Regions from separate parts of the Halomonas sp. YLB-10 genome, predicted to be linked through region 1. Evidence: predicted binding sites of a transcription regulator. Region 1 holds the regulator's gene; each other region holds the start of a gene.
The links. The regulator sigma-54, encoded in region 1, starts transcription at its own class of promoters, with help from an activator protein. The targets are predictions, from matches to a motif close to TGGCACNNNNNTTGCTNT.
Positions count from the first base shown of each region.

Region 1 (4,145 bases):
CACGTGGCCGAACGCCGCATGGAGCTGATCGACCAGGCTGAGCTGCACAAGGCCAATGACACCTTCGACGGTGCCTATCTGGAGTACTTCCTCGATCGCCGCGTGGTCCAGGCCCGCTCCAGCGCCCAGGGCGTCCAGGGCGAGCAGCGCATTCGCATGACCCTCGAGCCGGAAAGCCAAGGAAACTGATGAAGACTCTCCACGCTCGCCATCTGGCCAAGAGCTACAAGAAGCGTCGCGTCGTCCAGGACATCAGCCTGTCGATCGAGCAGGGCAGCATCGTCGGTCTGCTGGGCCCCAACGGGGCCGGCAAGACCACCTCCTTCTACATGATCGTCGGCCTGGTCAGAGCCGACGCCGGCAGCATCAGCATCGATGATCGGGACCTGAGCCGCGCGGCCATGCATCAGCGCGCGCTGGCCGGTATCGGCTACCTGCCTCAGGAGGCTTCGATCTTTCGCAAGCTGTCGGTGGCCGACAACATCATGGCGATCCTCGAGACCCGCAAGGACCTCGACCGCGAGGGCCGAGAAGCACGTCTCGAGCAACTCCTCGAGGACTTCCACGTCAGCCATATTCGCGACAACCCCGGCATGAGCCTGTCCGGCGGGGAGCGGCGCCGGGTCGAGATCGCCCGCGCCCTGGCCACCGAGCCGGCCTTTATCCTGCTCGATGAACCCTTCGCCGGGGTCGACCCGATCTCGGTGGGCGAGATCAAGTCCATCATTCGTCAACTCAAGGCCCGCGATATCGGCGTCCTGATCACCGATCACAACGTGCGCGAGACCCTCGATATCTGCGATCGTGCCTACATCGTCGGCGACGGCCAGATCATCGCCGAGGGCAGCGCCGAGTCCATCCTTGCCAACCAGCGCGTCAAGGAGGTCTACCTGGGCGAAAACTTCCGCCTTTAGACCGCAGGGCCGCCCGACAGCCGCAGTCGCCTCAAGCGGCCGCAACACTTGCCAGCATCAGCATCCAAGCGCCGGCCCCGAAAGGGTCGGCCTCACCTTGCACACAGGGCCTCCCTCGAAAGAAACACCTCCCCCCCTACCAAGTTGTTCCACATCGACCTTTTCACTCCCTCCCACAGGTCAAAAAACACCAACTTGGCAAGATGCTTGCATGTCTGATGACTCGTCGTTAGGGTAAAGCCTTTCGACAACACTGGTGGATCCCGACCCATGGCCCTCAAGGCGTCACTGCAGCTGCGCATCGGTACCCAGCTGACCATGACCCCGCAACTGCAACAGGCGATCGGCCTGCTGCAGCTTTCGACTCTGGACCTGCGCCAGGAGGTCCAGCAGGCGCTGGAGGCCAACCCCATGCTCGAACTCGAGGACGAGTTCGGCGAACAGCAGACCAGGGAAGCCGCGGAAGATGACTGGGCGGATCAGATTCCCTCGGAACTCAGTGTGGACAGCGACTGGTCCGACACCTACCAGGACCTGGGCACCACCCCCGCCGGCAGTGGCGAGGCGGCGGATTTCGAGCGCCAGGCAAGCTCCCAGTCACTGCACAGCCACCTGAGCTGGCAACTGGCGATGCTCGACGTCAGCGACCAGGAGCGCCTGATCGCCGAGAGCCTGCTCGACGCGGTCAACGCCGACGGCTATCTCGAGCAGACACTGGATGACATCGCCCAGGGGCTCGAGCAAGACGGTCGTCGCCCCCCTCCCCTCGCCGAGGTGGAGGCGGTGCTGGTTCGGCTGCAACAGTTCGAACCGACCGGAGTGTTCGCCCGCGACCTGCGCGAGTGTTTGATGCTGCAACTGGATAGTCTGCCTCGCGATACCGTCCTGCTGCCCCAGGCCGGACGACTGGTAAGACAGTTTCTCGAGGCACTGGCCAGCGGCGACCGACGTCTGCTGAAGCGCCGGCTAGGACTCGATGACGACCAACTCGACAGCGTCATCGAGCTGATCCGAAGCCTCGACCCACGTCCCGGCAGCCAGTTCGGTGACAGCGATAACGACTACGTCATTCCCGACCTGGTGGTACGCCACACCGAAGAGGGCTGGCGCGTTGAACTCAACCCGGATGCAATGCCCCGACTGCGCATCCAGCCCGACTACGCTGCGCTGATTCGGCGCGCGGACAAGAGCCAGGACAACCAGTTCCTCAAGGACCACCTGCAGGAGGCGCGCTGGCTGATCAAGAGTCTGTCCAGCCGCAACGACACCTTGCTGAAGGTCGGCCGGGAAATCATGGTGCGTCAGATCGACTTCCTCGAGCAGGGAGAAGCGGCCATGAAACCGTTGGTGCTGGCCGATATCGCAGACAAGGTGGAGATGCACGAGTCCACCATCTCCCGCGTGACCACCCAGAAGTTCGTGCACACGCCTCGCGGCGTGTTCGAGTTGAAGTATTTTTTCTCGAGCCAGGTCGGCCAGGATGGCGACGCCCATTCCAGTACCGCCATCCGCGCCATGATCAAATCGTTGATTCAAAAGGAACCTGCCCGCAAACCTCTGTCGGACAGCAAACTGGTGGAATTGCTGGCGGAAGACGGTGTCAATGTCGCCAGACGCACCGTGGCAAAGTACCGGGAAGCCATGAATATTCCGTCTTCCAGCGAGCGCAAGCGACTGCGCTGAGGCCTTGCGCTGCGGCGTCGCTAGCCTAGTTATCGGGAAAGCGCAAGCACTTGAAATTTCGCATGACATCTGCGTCTTTCTGCGTAGCGTCGAGGGGGTTTGCAGGATCGGAAAAAGGGTTACAATCAAGCCACCACCCGAAAGAGCAAGGAGCCTGTCATGCAAGTCAACATCACCGGCCACCACGTCGAATTGACCGATCCCCTGCGTGACTACGTACAAGAGAAGCTCGCCCGTGTGGAGCGCCACTACGACAACATCACCAACGTCCAGGTGACCCTCTCGGTGGAAAAGGAACGCCAGCTGGCCGCCTGCACCCTTCACGCCGCCGGTGCCGACCTGCATGCCGAAGCGCAGGACGGCGACATGTATGCTGCTATCGACGCCCTTGCCGACAAGCTGGACCGCCAGCTGGTCAAGCACAAGGAAAAATCCCAAGCCCGCGCCCAAGGCGCCGGAATTCGCTGACTCTCATGACATTGGAAGCCATTCTCCCTCCCGAGCGCACATTGTTCGATGTCCCGGGAGGCAGCAAGAAGAGGGTGCTGGAGTTTTTCAGCACCTTCATTGCGCAGAACACCCCGAGCCTGGACAGCCAGGAGGTCTTCAGTCGGCTGATCGGACGTGAGCGCCTGGGCAGTACCGGCATCGGCAATGGCGTCGCCATTCCCCATGCCCGCAACCCCCACTGCAAGGCGCCCATCTCCGGCTTCCTCAAACTCGCGGAACCTGTCGACTTCGATGCCATCGATGGTGAGCCCGTCGATCTGGTGTTCGTGCTGCTGGTGCCGGAAGAGGCCGACGACGCCCATCTTGCCCTGCTCGGCCAGGTCGCTGGCGTCATGAACGACGCCGACACACGTCACCGTCTGCGCCACGCCAGCTCTCAGCGCGAGCTTCACGAGCGCCTGCAGGAAGCCATCCGCCAACAGGCGCCAGGGGACGACACTCCCTCCTGATCGCGGCCTTGCCTAGGCCATCAGCAATGGACGCCTGCCCAAGGAGACAGGACATGCAGCTCGTGATCATCAGTGGTCGCTCCGGCTCGGGAAAGTCCGTGGCCCTTCAGGCCCTGGAGGACCTGGGGTTCTACGCCATCGACAACCTTCCCGCGACCTTGCTGGGCGCCTTGGTGGACGAGCTGGAAAACGGTCATTCCCGCCGTATCGCCGTCAGCGTCGACGCCCGCAACCTGCCTGAGGCGCTGGAACGCTTCCCCGCCCAGCTGGCGTCCCTCAAGCAGAGTCCGATCGACTGCCAGGTGGTCTACCTGACCAGTGATGCGCGAATTCTGCTCGAGCGTTATTCCCACACGCGGCGCCGTCACCCCCTGACCCGTGATAGCGACATGACCCTGGCGGAAGCCATCGAGTCCGAACAGAAGGCCCTTTCGGGCATTCGAGACCTGGCCGATCTGGTCATCGACAGCTCTCGCCTGTCGGTACACGAACTGCGTTCGCGCATCGCCGAACAGGTCGCCGACCACCGCAGCGGCCAGTTGAGCCTGACCGTGGAGTCCTTCGGCTTCAAGCGTGGCGTGCCGCCGGA
Region 1 covers NZ_RRCU01000004.1:146,480-150,624, reverse strand. Annotated here, with positions in the region: gene lptA (lipopolysaccharide transport periplasmic protein LptA) at 1-189, shown strand, start outside; gene lptB (LPS export ABC transporter ATP-binding protein) at 189-914, shown strand; gene EBB56_RS10595 (RNA polymerase factor sigma-54) at 1,185-2,597, shown strand; gene hpf (ribosome hibernation-promoting factor, HPF/YfiA family) at 2,757-3,065, shown strand; gene ptsN (PTS IIA-like nitrogen regulatory protein PtsN) at 3,071-3,556, shown strand; gene rapZ (RNase adapter RapZ) at 3,610-4,145, shown strand, end outside.

Region 2 (4,145 bases), on a different contig from region 1:
GAGGAACAGGGTGCCGCCGTTGGCCTGCTCGAAGCGCCCCTGGCGACTGGCGCTGGCGCCGGTGAAGGCGCCCTTCTCGTGGCCAAACAGCTCCGACTCGATCAGATCCCGCGGGATCGCCGCCATGTTGAGGGCAATAAAGGGATTGGCGGCGCGGGGGCTGTGCTGATGAAGCGCACGCGCCACACGCTCCTTGCCGGTCCCGGACTCGCCGTTGATCAACACCGTGATATGCGAGTGCGCCAGGCGCCCGATGGCCCGGAACACCTCCTGCATCGCCGGAGCCTCACCGATGATCTCGGCGTCGAGTCCTTCGGGCACGCTGACCGGCCGCTGGCGCTCGCGCACGTGGGCCACCGCGCGTCGCACCAGGGCCAGCGCCTCGTCCACGTCGAACGGCTTGGGCAGGTACTCGAAGGCCCCGCCCTGATAGGAAGCCACCGCACTGTCCAGGTCGGAGTGGGCGGTCATCACGATGACCGGCAGGTCCGGGTGCACCTGGCGCACCTTGGCCATCAGATCGAGTCCGTCGATACCTGGCATGCGGATATCGGTGACCAGCACGTCGGGCGGCTCGGCCAGCAGTCGATCGAGGATACCGTCGGCCCGCTCGACCGCCTCGACCTCAAGGTCCGGCTGCGCCAGGGCGCGCTCGAGCACCCAGCGTATGGCCCGGTCGTCGTCGACGATCATTACACGAGCGGTATCAGTCATGACTCATCTCCAGGGGAATCAACAGACGGAATTCGGTACGTCCAGGCTCGGACTCGCATTCGATCAGCCCTTCGTGCTGGTGCAGCACCGACTGGGCGATCGACAGCCCCAGGCCGCTGCCCTCGGCACGACCGGACACCATCGGATAGAACAGGGTCTCGCGCAGCGTCTCGGGGACGCCCGGGCCGTTGTCGATCACGCTGACGTCGCAGACCAGACGATGGCGCTGGGCGCCCAGGGTGAACTGGCGGCGCGCGCGGGTCCTCAGGGTCATCACCGGGTTCGGTGTCTCGGACTCGACCAGCGCCTGGACGGCGTTGCGGGCCACATTGAGCACCGCCTGGATCAACTGGGCTTCATCGCCGGTCAACTCCGGCAGGCTGGGATCATAGTCGCGCTCGATGCCCACCCGCGGCTGTTCGACCAATAGCAGCGCGCGTACCCGCTCCAGCACCCGGTGGATGTTCAGCGGCTCTCGCCGACTCACCCGGTTGGGCCCGAGCATGGAATCGACCAGATCCCGGAGCCGATCCACCTCTTCGATGATGATCCGGGTGTACTCCTTGAGCGCCGGCGTCTGCTCCAGGTCACGCTCGAGCAATTGCGCTGCACCACGAATCCCCCCCAGGGGGTTCTTGACCTCGTGGGCCAGCCCCCGCGCCAGCACCTTCATGGTTTCCTGGCGCGACTGCAGCGCTTCCTCGCGGGAGATTCGCAACAGCCGATCCCGTGGCTCCATCTCCAGCAGCAGCTCATCAGGCGACAGCGGCGTCACGGTGTAGTCCACCGTCAGGGGGTCTCCACCGGCGAGGACCAGCCGCGCCTCCCGCTGGGTATAGGGATGCTGCCCATCCCGGGCACGTATCAGCACCTCGGCGATATCATCCTCGCCGCTGAGCCAGTCGGTCAGCGCCACGCCGGCAACCCGACTGGCGCTGACCGCCAGCAGGGTCTCGGCCGCCGGGTTCATCCAGGTCGGTCGCAGCTCGCCGTCGAGCAGCATGACCGCAGTTGTGAGGTGTTCGATGATGCCAGGCGTCATGGGTCCATCCTGATGGGGCAAAGCGCCCACTCGATAGAGGCCGCCACGGCGCCAAGCCGGCATTCCATGGTGGCGGTCCAGGTCTCGGCCTCGAGCAGGCGTCAGACAACAACATTCAAAGCAAGAAGCGGGCCAGCCTTGGTGCCAGTGGCACACTCCCGCCGCGCAGGCGCCAGGACGGTGCTTTTGTCGAGGAGGCGGGTCACCGTCGGCGCACCTACGCACCATTTTAGTGCACCAACCTGGTGCAGGGCAGTCTCGCCTGGATCACTGTCCGCACAAGGCCCGCAGATCGCGGGTCAAGGCGGCGCAGGACGAAGGGGGTTGGCGGGAAGCAGGCGGCTTGCGCGCTGTACGTGGATGACGATATCGGCACTGCGTTGACGCACCTCTCCCGACGGGGCCAGCACCACCAGGCCCAGGCGATGCTCGCCACGCTCCAGATTGGTGAGCCACAGTGGGCCGATGCCGGTGACGCTGGTGGCGAGCACACCGTCGACCTCCAGGCCGAGGCGATCCCCCGTCGCCGGAGGCGGGCTGATCGCGGCCAGCACCTTCAATCTTCCCCCGGCCCCCGTGGGCAACACGCTGCCATCCGCCGGAGAGGCGATGGCCAGGACATCGTGGGGCTGGAAGATATCGGCGTCGCTATCCGGGCCTGGTACTGAAGGCGCCGTCGGCCTGGAGGGCGCCGCCACATCCAGCGCAGGGGCGCTGGACAACGGCGGCGGTGCCAGCTCGCGGGCGCCGGCCGAGGGGGTATCGCTGTAGCGCACGACGCCGTCGGGACCGACACTGCGATAGATGGTGCTCGCCGGCACGGTTTCTGCCACCGGCAACGCCAGCCCGGACGCTGCCAGCAAGGCAATGGCCATCAGTGACGGTCGACTCGGCGACGAGGGAGCGCTCTCGCCCCTCTCCCGGCCTGCCCTGCGCGTCCACCGCTGCATCATCGTGATTGCCCTCGCCGACCTTCCCCTGACGAGGATGACGTCAGCCACGACCCGCGCCAAGGGGATCCCTTGCCCAGGCGCAAGGCCCGCGCAAAAAAAATCGGCCCCGCGATCATCGCGGGGCCGACGGAACGCACGAGGCGCTATGCCGATCAGCAGCTGTAGTACATGTCGAACTCGATCGGGTGGGTCGCCATGCGCAGGCGCTCGACGTCCTCGTTCTTGAGCTCGATGTAAGCGTCGATCATGTCGTCGGTGAAGACGCCACCTTCGGTCAGGAAGCTGCGGTCCTCGTCGAGGGCTGCCAGCGCCTGGTCGAGGCTCTCGGCCACGGTCGGGATAGCCTTGCCTTCTTCCGGCGGCAGGTCATAGAGGTTCTTGTCCATGGCGTCGCCGGGGTGGATCTTGTTCTTGATGCCGTCGATACCGGCCATCAGCATCGCCGCGAAGCACAGGTAGGGGTTGGCGGTCGGGTCGGGGAAACGCGCCTCGACACGCTTGCCCTTCGGGCTTGCGGTGTACGGGATACGGATGGAAGCAGAACGGTTACGGGCGCTGTAGGCCAGCATGACCGGCGCTTCGAAGCCCGGCACCAGACGCTTGTAGGAGTTGGTAGAAGCGTTGGTGAAGGCGTTCAGGGCGCGGGCGTGCTTGATGATACCGCCGATGTAGTAAAGCGCCATTTCAGACAGACCGGCGTACTCGTCACCGGCAAACTGGTTCTGGCCGTCCTTCCAGAAAGACTGGTGGACGTGCATGCCGCTGCCGTTGTCGCCGACCAGCGGCTTGGGCATGAAGGTGGCGGTCTTGCCGTAGGCGTGAGCCACATTGTGGATCACGTACTTCATTTCCTGAACTTCGTCGGCCTTCTTGACCAGGGTGTTGAAGGCAACACCGATCTCGTTCTGGCCGGCGTTGGACACCTCGTGGTGGTGCACCTCGACCTTCTGACCGATGGCCTCGAGGGTGTTGCACATGGCACCGCGCATGTCATGGAAGCTGTCCACCGGCGGAACCGGGAAGTAGCCGCCCTTGACCCGCGGACGGTGACCGAGGTTGCCACCTTCGACGGCGCGGTCGGTGGACCAGGCACCCTCTTCGGAGCTGATCTTGTACATGGCGCCTTCGATATCGGCCTTCCAGTGCACCTCGTCGAAGATGAAGAACTCGGGCTCGGGGCCGAAGAAGGCGGTGTCGCCCAGGCCAGAGGACTGCAGGTAGGCCTCGGCGCGCTTGGCGATGGAGCGCGGATCACGCTCGTAGCCCTGCATGGTGGCCGGCTCGATGATGTCGCAACGCAGGATCAGGGTCGCGTCTTCAGTGAAGGGGTCGAGGAAGCCGGTGCCGTCCTCCGGACGCAGGATCATGTCGGACTCGTTGATGCCCTTCCAGCCGTTGATGGAGGAACCATCGAACATCTGGCCATTCTCGAAGAA
Region 2 covers NZ_RRCU01000011.1:115,201-119,345, reverse strand. Annotated here, with positions in the region: gene ntrC (nitrogen regulation protein NR(I)) at 1-714, opposite strand, end outside; gene glnL (nitrogen regulation protein NR(II)) at 707-1,756, opposite strand; gene EBB56_RS20925 (DUF4124 domain-containing protein) at 2,056-2,631, opposite strand; gene glnA (glutamate--ammonia ligase) at 2,862-4,145, opposite strand, start outside.
Region 2: the regulator sigma-54 is predicted to act here: its motif matches at 1,874-1,891, upstream of glnL (nitrogen regulation protein NR(II)).

Region 3 (4,145 bases), on a different contig from region 1:
GGACAGAATCAGGCCTTTAGCCCCAGCCGCCGCGCCAGGCGATGCAGATTGCCGGGGTCCAGCCCCAGCCGGCGAGCCGCCCCTGCCCAGTTGCCTTCAGTGTCCAGGGCCTGCCGGATGCGCTCGCGCTGAAAGGCCTCGGTGGCCTCCCGCAGCGAGGGCTCTCGATCCAGCACCTCGCCCGCTGGACGATCGGCCGGCGACACGGCGCTTCGAGACGTGTCGCCTTGCGCTGCGGGCGCGCCAGTGACCCGGGCTGTCGCCGGCGCCAGCCCCAGGTGCTCGACCTCGATGCGTACGCTACGGCGGCGAGCATCGGGCGTCCCGAGCACGTCCACCGAGGCCAATGCCAACAGCGAGGCACGTGCCAGCAGCGACTCCAGCTCACGTACATTGCCGGGCCAGTGCCAGGCCGCCAGCGACACCCGCGCGGCCTCGCTCAGGCGCAGGTTGCCGACGCCGAGACGCACCCGGTTCTGCTCCAGGAAGTGTCCGACCAGCAGCGCCAGGTCCTCGGGACGCTGGCGCAGCGGGGGTACCTCCAGCGGAAAGGCGCTGAGCCGGTGATAGAGATCCTCGCGAAAGCGTCCCTGGGCGACCTCCAGGGCAAGATCCCGGTTGGTCACCGCGACCACCCGAACGTCGACATGCTGGAGCCGATCGCTGCCCAGCGGCTGGACCTCGCCTTCCTGCAGCACCCGCAACAGCTTCGGCTGCAGCTCCAGCGGCAGCTCCCCCACCTCGTCCAGCACCAGGGTGCCGCCGTCGGCCATCTGGAAGTGCCCGCGATGGTCGCTGGTTGCCCCGGAGAACGCCCCACGCCGATGGCCGAACAGGGCGCTCTCGATCAACGAGGCCGGCAGCGCGGCGCAGTTCACCACCACCAGTGGCCCATCGGCACGTCGCGAGCCGTGATGGAGGGCATGGGCGATGCGTTCCTTGCCGACGCCGGTCTCGCCCAGCACCAGCACGCTCATGTCGGTGGCGGCGACCAGCTCCACCGAGGCCATCAGCTTGCGCATGGCGCCACTGCGCCAGCCAGTCAGCCGACGTGGCAACTGGCCGTGGTCATCGCGCTGCAGGGCGAGCTGCAGGCGGGCGCCGTCCAGGCGCCGGGACAGCCGCAGGCAGGTGCCCAGCAACTCGGCCGCCGCCAGCAGGCCCTGGTCATCCAGCTCGGCCAGCGCCCCCGGGGTCAGGGCGTCCAGGGTGACCATGCCGATCAGCTCATCACCGTCGCGCAACGCCACCCCCAGGCAGTCATGGACAGGGCTAAGACCGTCATCCAGCAGCCCGTCGTAGGGATCAGGAAGGGGCGAGTCCGCGGCAAAGCGGCAGACCCCCGGCGCCTCGGCGATGGCGGCGAGGCGAGGATGCTCGCTCAAGGCGAAGGTCCTGCCGGCCACGCCCTCGGGCAGGCCGATGGTGGCCACCGGCCTGAGACCGGAGCCCTGCGCCACCAGCAACGCGCTGGCATCCGCCGCGGTGGGGGCCACCAGTGATTCGAGCAAGCCCTGCCAGGCCTCGGCGAGCTCGGGGCCCTGCTCATCGCCCAGGCGCTGCAGCAGGGCACGCAGGCGTCGTAGAAAGCTGACCACCTCGAATGTCCTTTTGACTATCAACAGTGTCAAAACGATAGCACTTGCAGTGTCAGATCGACATGCAATCTCGATTTCATTCGCAAGAGTTACCACTGCCCAGGGCGAATACCGGGACAGAATCGGGTCGGAAACGTGGCCGGGAACCGGGCCAGAAAAAAAGGAGCCGGGTAGCGTGACCAGCGCTCTCGACAAGCGCCCTGTGGATCCACACTGCCCGCTCATTACCCGCTCTGGATCACCCACACTGTGGCAAGTTGGCGCACCTCAAGCGAAGCGGCATATCGCTTGCTCCATACAGGGTACAGAAAGGCGACGAGCGATACGCCCCGACCCCGTGGAAGCACCGCAGGTGTCGAGGCATATCAACCGATGCTCTGTTCACAAGCTGTAGAGAAAAAGTAGGCCCAAACGAGCCAGGCCTCCGACGCGGTGAAGGTTTTTTGCCACAGTGGGAGCGCGCTGCGCCATATCCCTGACAGGAGACGCCATGACCACCGCTGCCCAAGACGCCATCATCGATGCCACCGCCCCTCTGGTCGCCGAACACCTCGACGCCATCACCGCCCGTTTCTATCCGCTGATGTTCGAGCGCTACCCGGAGGTCAAGGCGGTGTTCAACCAGGCCCACCAGGCCGACGGTGGCCAGCCGAAGGCGCTGGCGCGAGGGGTGCTGGCCTATGTCGGCCTGCGCCGCCAGCCCCAGGAGGTCATCGACTCGATGCAGACGGTGATCAGCAAGCACGTCTCGCTGGGCATCCAGCCCGAGCAGTACCCCATCGTCGGCGAATGCCTGATGGCCGCCATCGGCGAGGTGCTGGGCGAGGTGGTGACGCCGGAGATCGCCGACGCCTGGGCGGCCCTGTACAACGACCTGGCCGCGCTGTTGATCGCTGCCGAAGCCGAGCGCTACCAGGCCTTCGCCGATCGCCCCGGCGGCTGGCGTGGACTGCGCGAGTTCCGTGTCGCCCAGATCCAGCGCGAGTGCGAGGTGATTCGCTCCTTCACCCTGGAGCCGGTCGACGGCCAGCCGGTGGCCGACGCCGAGCCCGGCCAGTACATCGGCCTGCGTCTGGCGGTGGACGAGGCAATCGTGCATCGCCACTACAGCCTGTCCGGCAGCCCCAACGGCCGTAGCTATCGTATCTCGGTGAAACAGGAGCCGGGCGGTCTGGTCAGCAACTTCCTGCACCAGCAGATGCGCGTCGGCGACACCCTGGAACTGCTGCCCCCCGCCGGTGAGCTGACCCTGGACGATGGCGACGCGCCGGTGATGCTGATCAGCGGCGGTGTCGGCCAGACACCGATGCTGCCGCTGGCGCGCCAGGCCCTGGCCCAGGGACGCCGGGTCTGCTACGTCCACGCTGCCCGGAACATCGACCACCACGCCTTCCGTGGCGAGGTCGAGGCCCTTGCCCGAGACTATCCGCAACTGCTGACCCGGGTCTGCGCCTACGAGGAAGGCGACGGCGGCGACATCAAGGGCCGCCTCGAGCGTGAGCTGCTGGCCCGCCTGCTGCCCGGCGGCGACGCTCAGTGCTACTTCGTCGGCCCGCCGCCCTTCATGAGCGCCATCGACAGCCATCTGGCAGAACTGGGTATCCCCGAGCAGCGCCGTCACTACGAGCACTTCGGTCCCTCGCGTCCGCTCAGCAACAGCAGTAGCGTCGCCTGAGCCGCAGCTGGCTATCTTGTTCGACGTGTCTGCGCTGCGCCGCCGTCATGAAAACTTCGGTCCCTCGCGTCCGCTCAGCAACACCAGTAGCGTCGCCTGACAAGCACGTCTGACCGTCGCGTTCCACTCAGCCCACCACGACAAGGCCGCGCCCGAGGGCGCGGCCTTGTCGTGTCTTGCGGCGGTCTTTCACCAACCAGAGGCTCAGGCGTGCTGTCGCGCCTCGGGCTTTCTCACCACCATGAAGTAGTAGAACACCCCGGTCAGCGCCAGGAAGAACAGGCTGTCGGGACTGGTGAGGAAGATCAGCGGGTTGCCGTCGGACAGCGACAGCGAGCGTCGGCAGTATTCCTCCAGGCTCGGGCCGAGCACGAAGCCGAGCAGCAGGCAGGCCACCGGATAGCCCTGGCGCCGCAGCAGGAAGGGGAGCACCCCGAACACCAGCGCCAGTCCCATCTGGAAGATCGAGTAGGTAGCCACGTAACAGCCGACCAGCGCGATCACCGCGATGCTGGCGTAGAGCACATCGCGGCGGATCGAGACGATCCGCACGAACCAGGGCCCCAGCACGTAGAGCGTCAGCGGCACCATCACCAGGGCCGCCACCAGCAGCGCCATGAACATCGGTGCCACCAGCGCAAGCTGACTGTCGAGGAACTGCGGCCCGGGCTGCAGACCGTTGATCACCAGCACGCCCAGCACGATGGCGGTGGTGGGATCACCGGGAATACCGAACGACAGCATCGGCACGAAGGCGCCGCTGCACATGGCGTTGTTGGCGCCCTCCGCCGCCGCGATGCCTTCCACCGAACCCTTGCCGTACTTCTCCGGGTGGCGTGAGCTGCGCATGGACTCGGCGTAGGCGACAAAGG
Region 3 covers NZ_RRCU01000011.1:20,104-24,248, reverse strand. Annotated here, with positions in the region: gene norR (nitric oxide reductase transcriptional regulator NorR) at 9-1,598, opposite strand; gene hmpA (NO-inducible flavohemoprotein) at 2,089-3,273, shown strand; gene EBB56_RS20485 (tripartite tricarboxylate transporter permease) at 3,478-4,145, opposite strand, start outside.
Region 3: the regulator sigma-54 is predicted to act here: its motif matches at 1,876-1,893, upstream of hmpA (NO-inducible flavohemoprotein).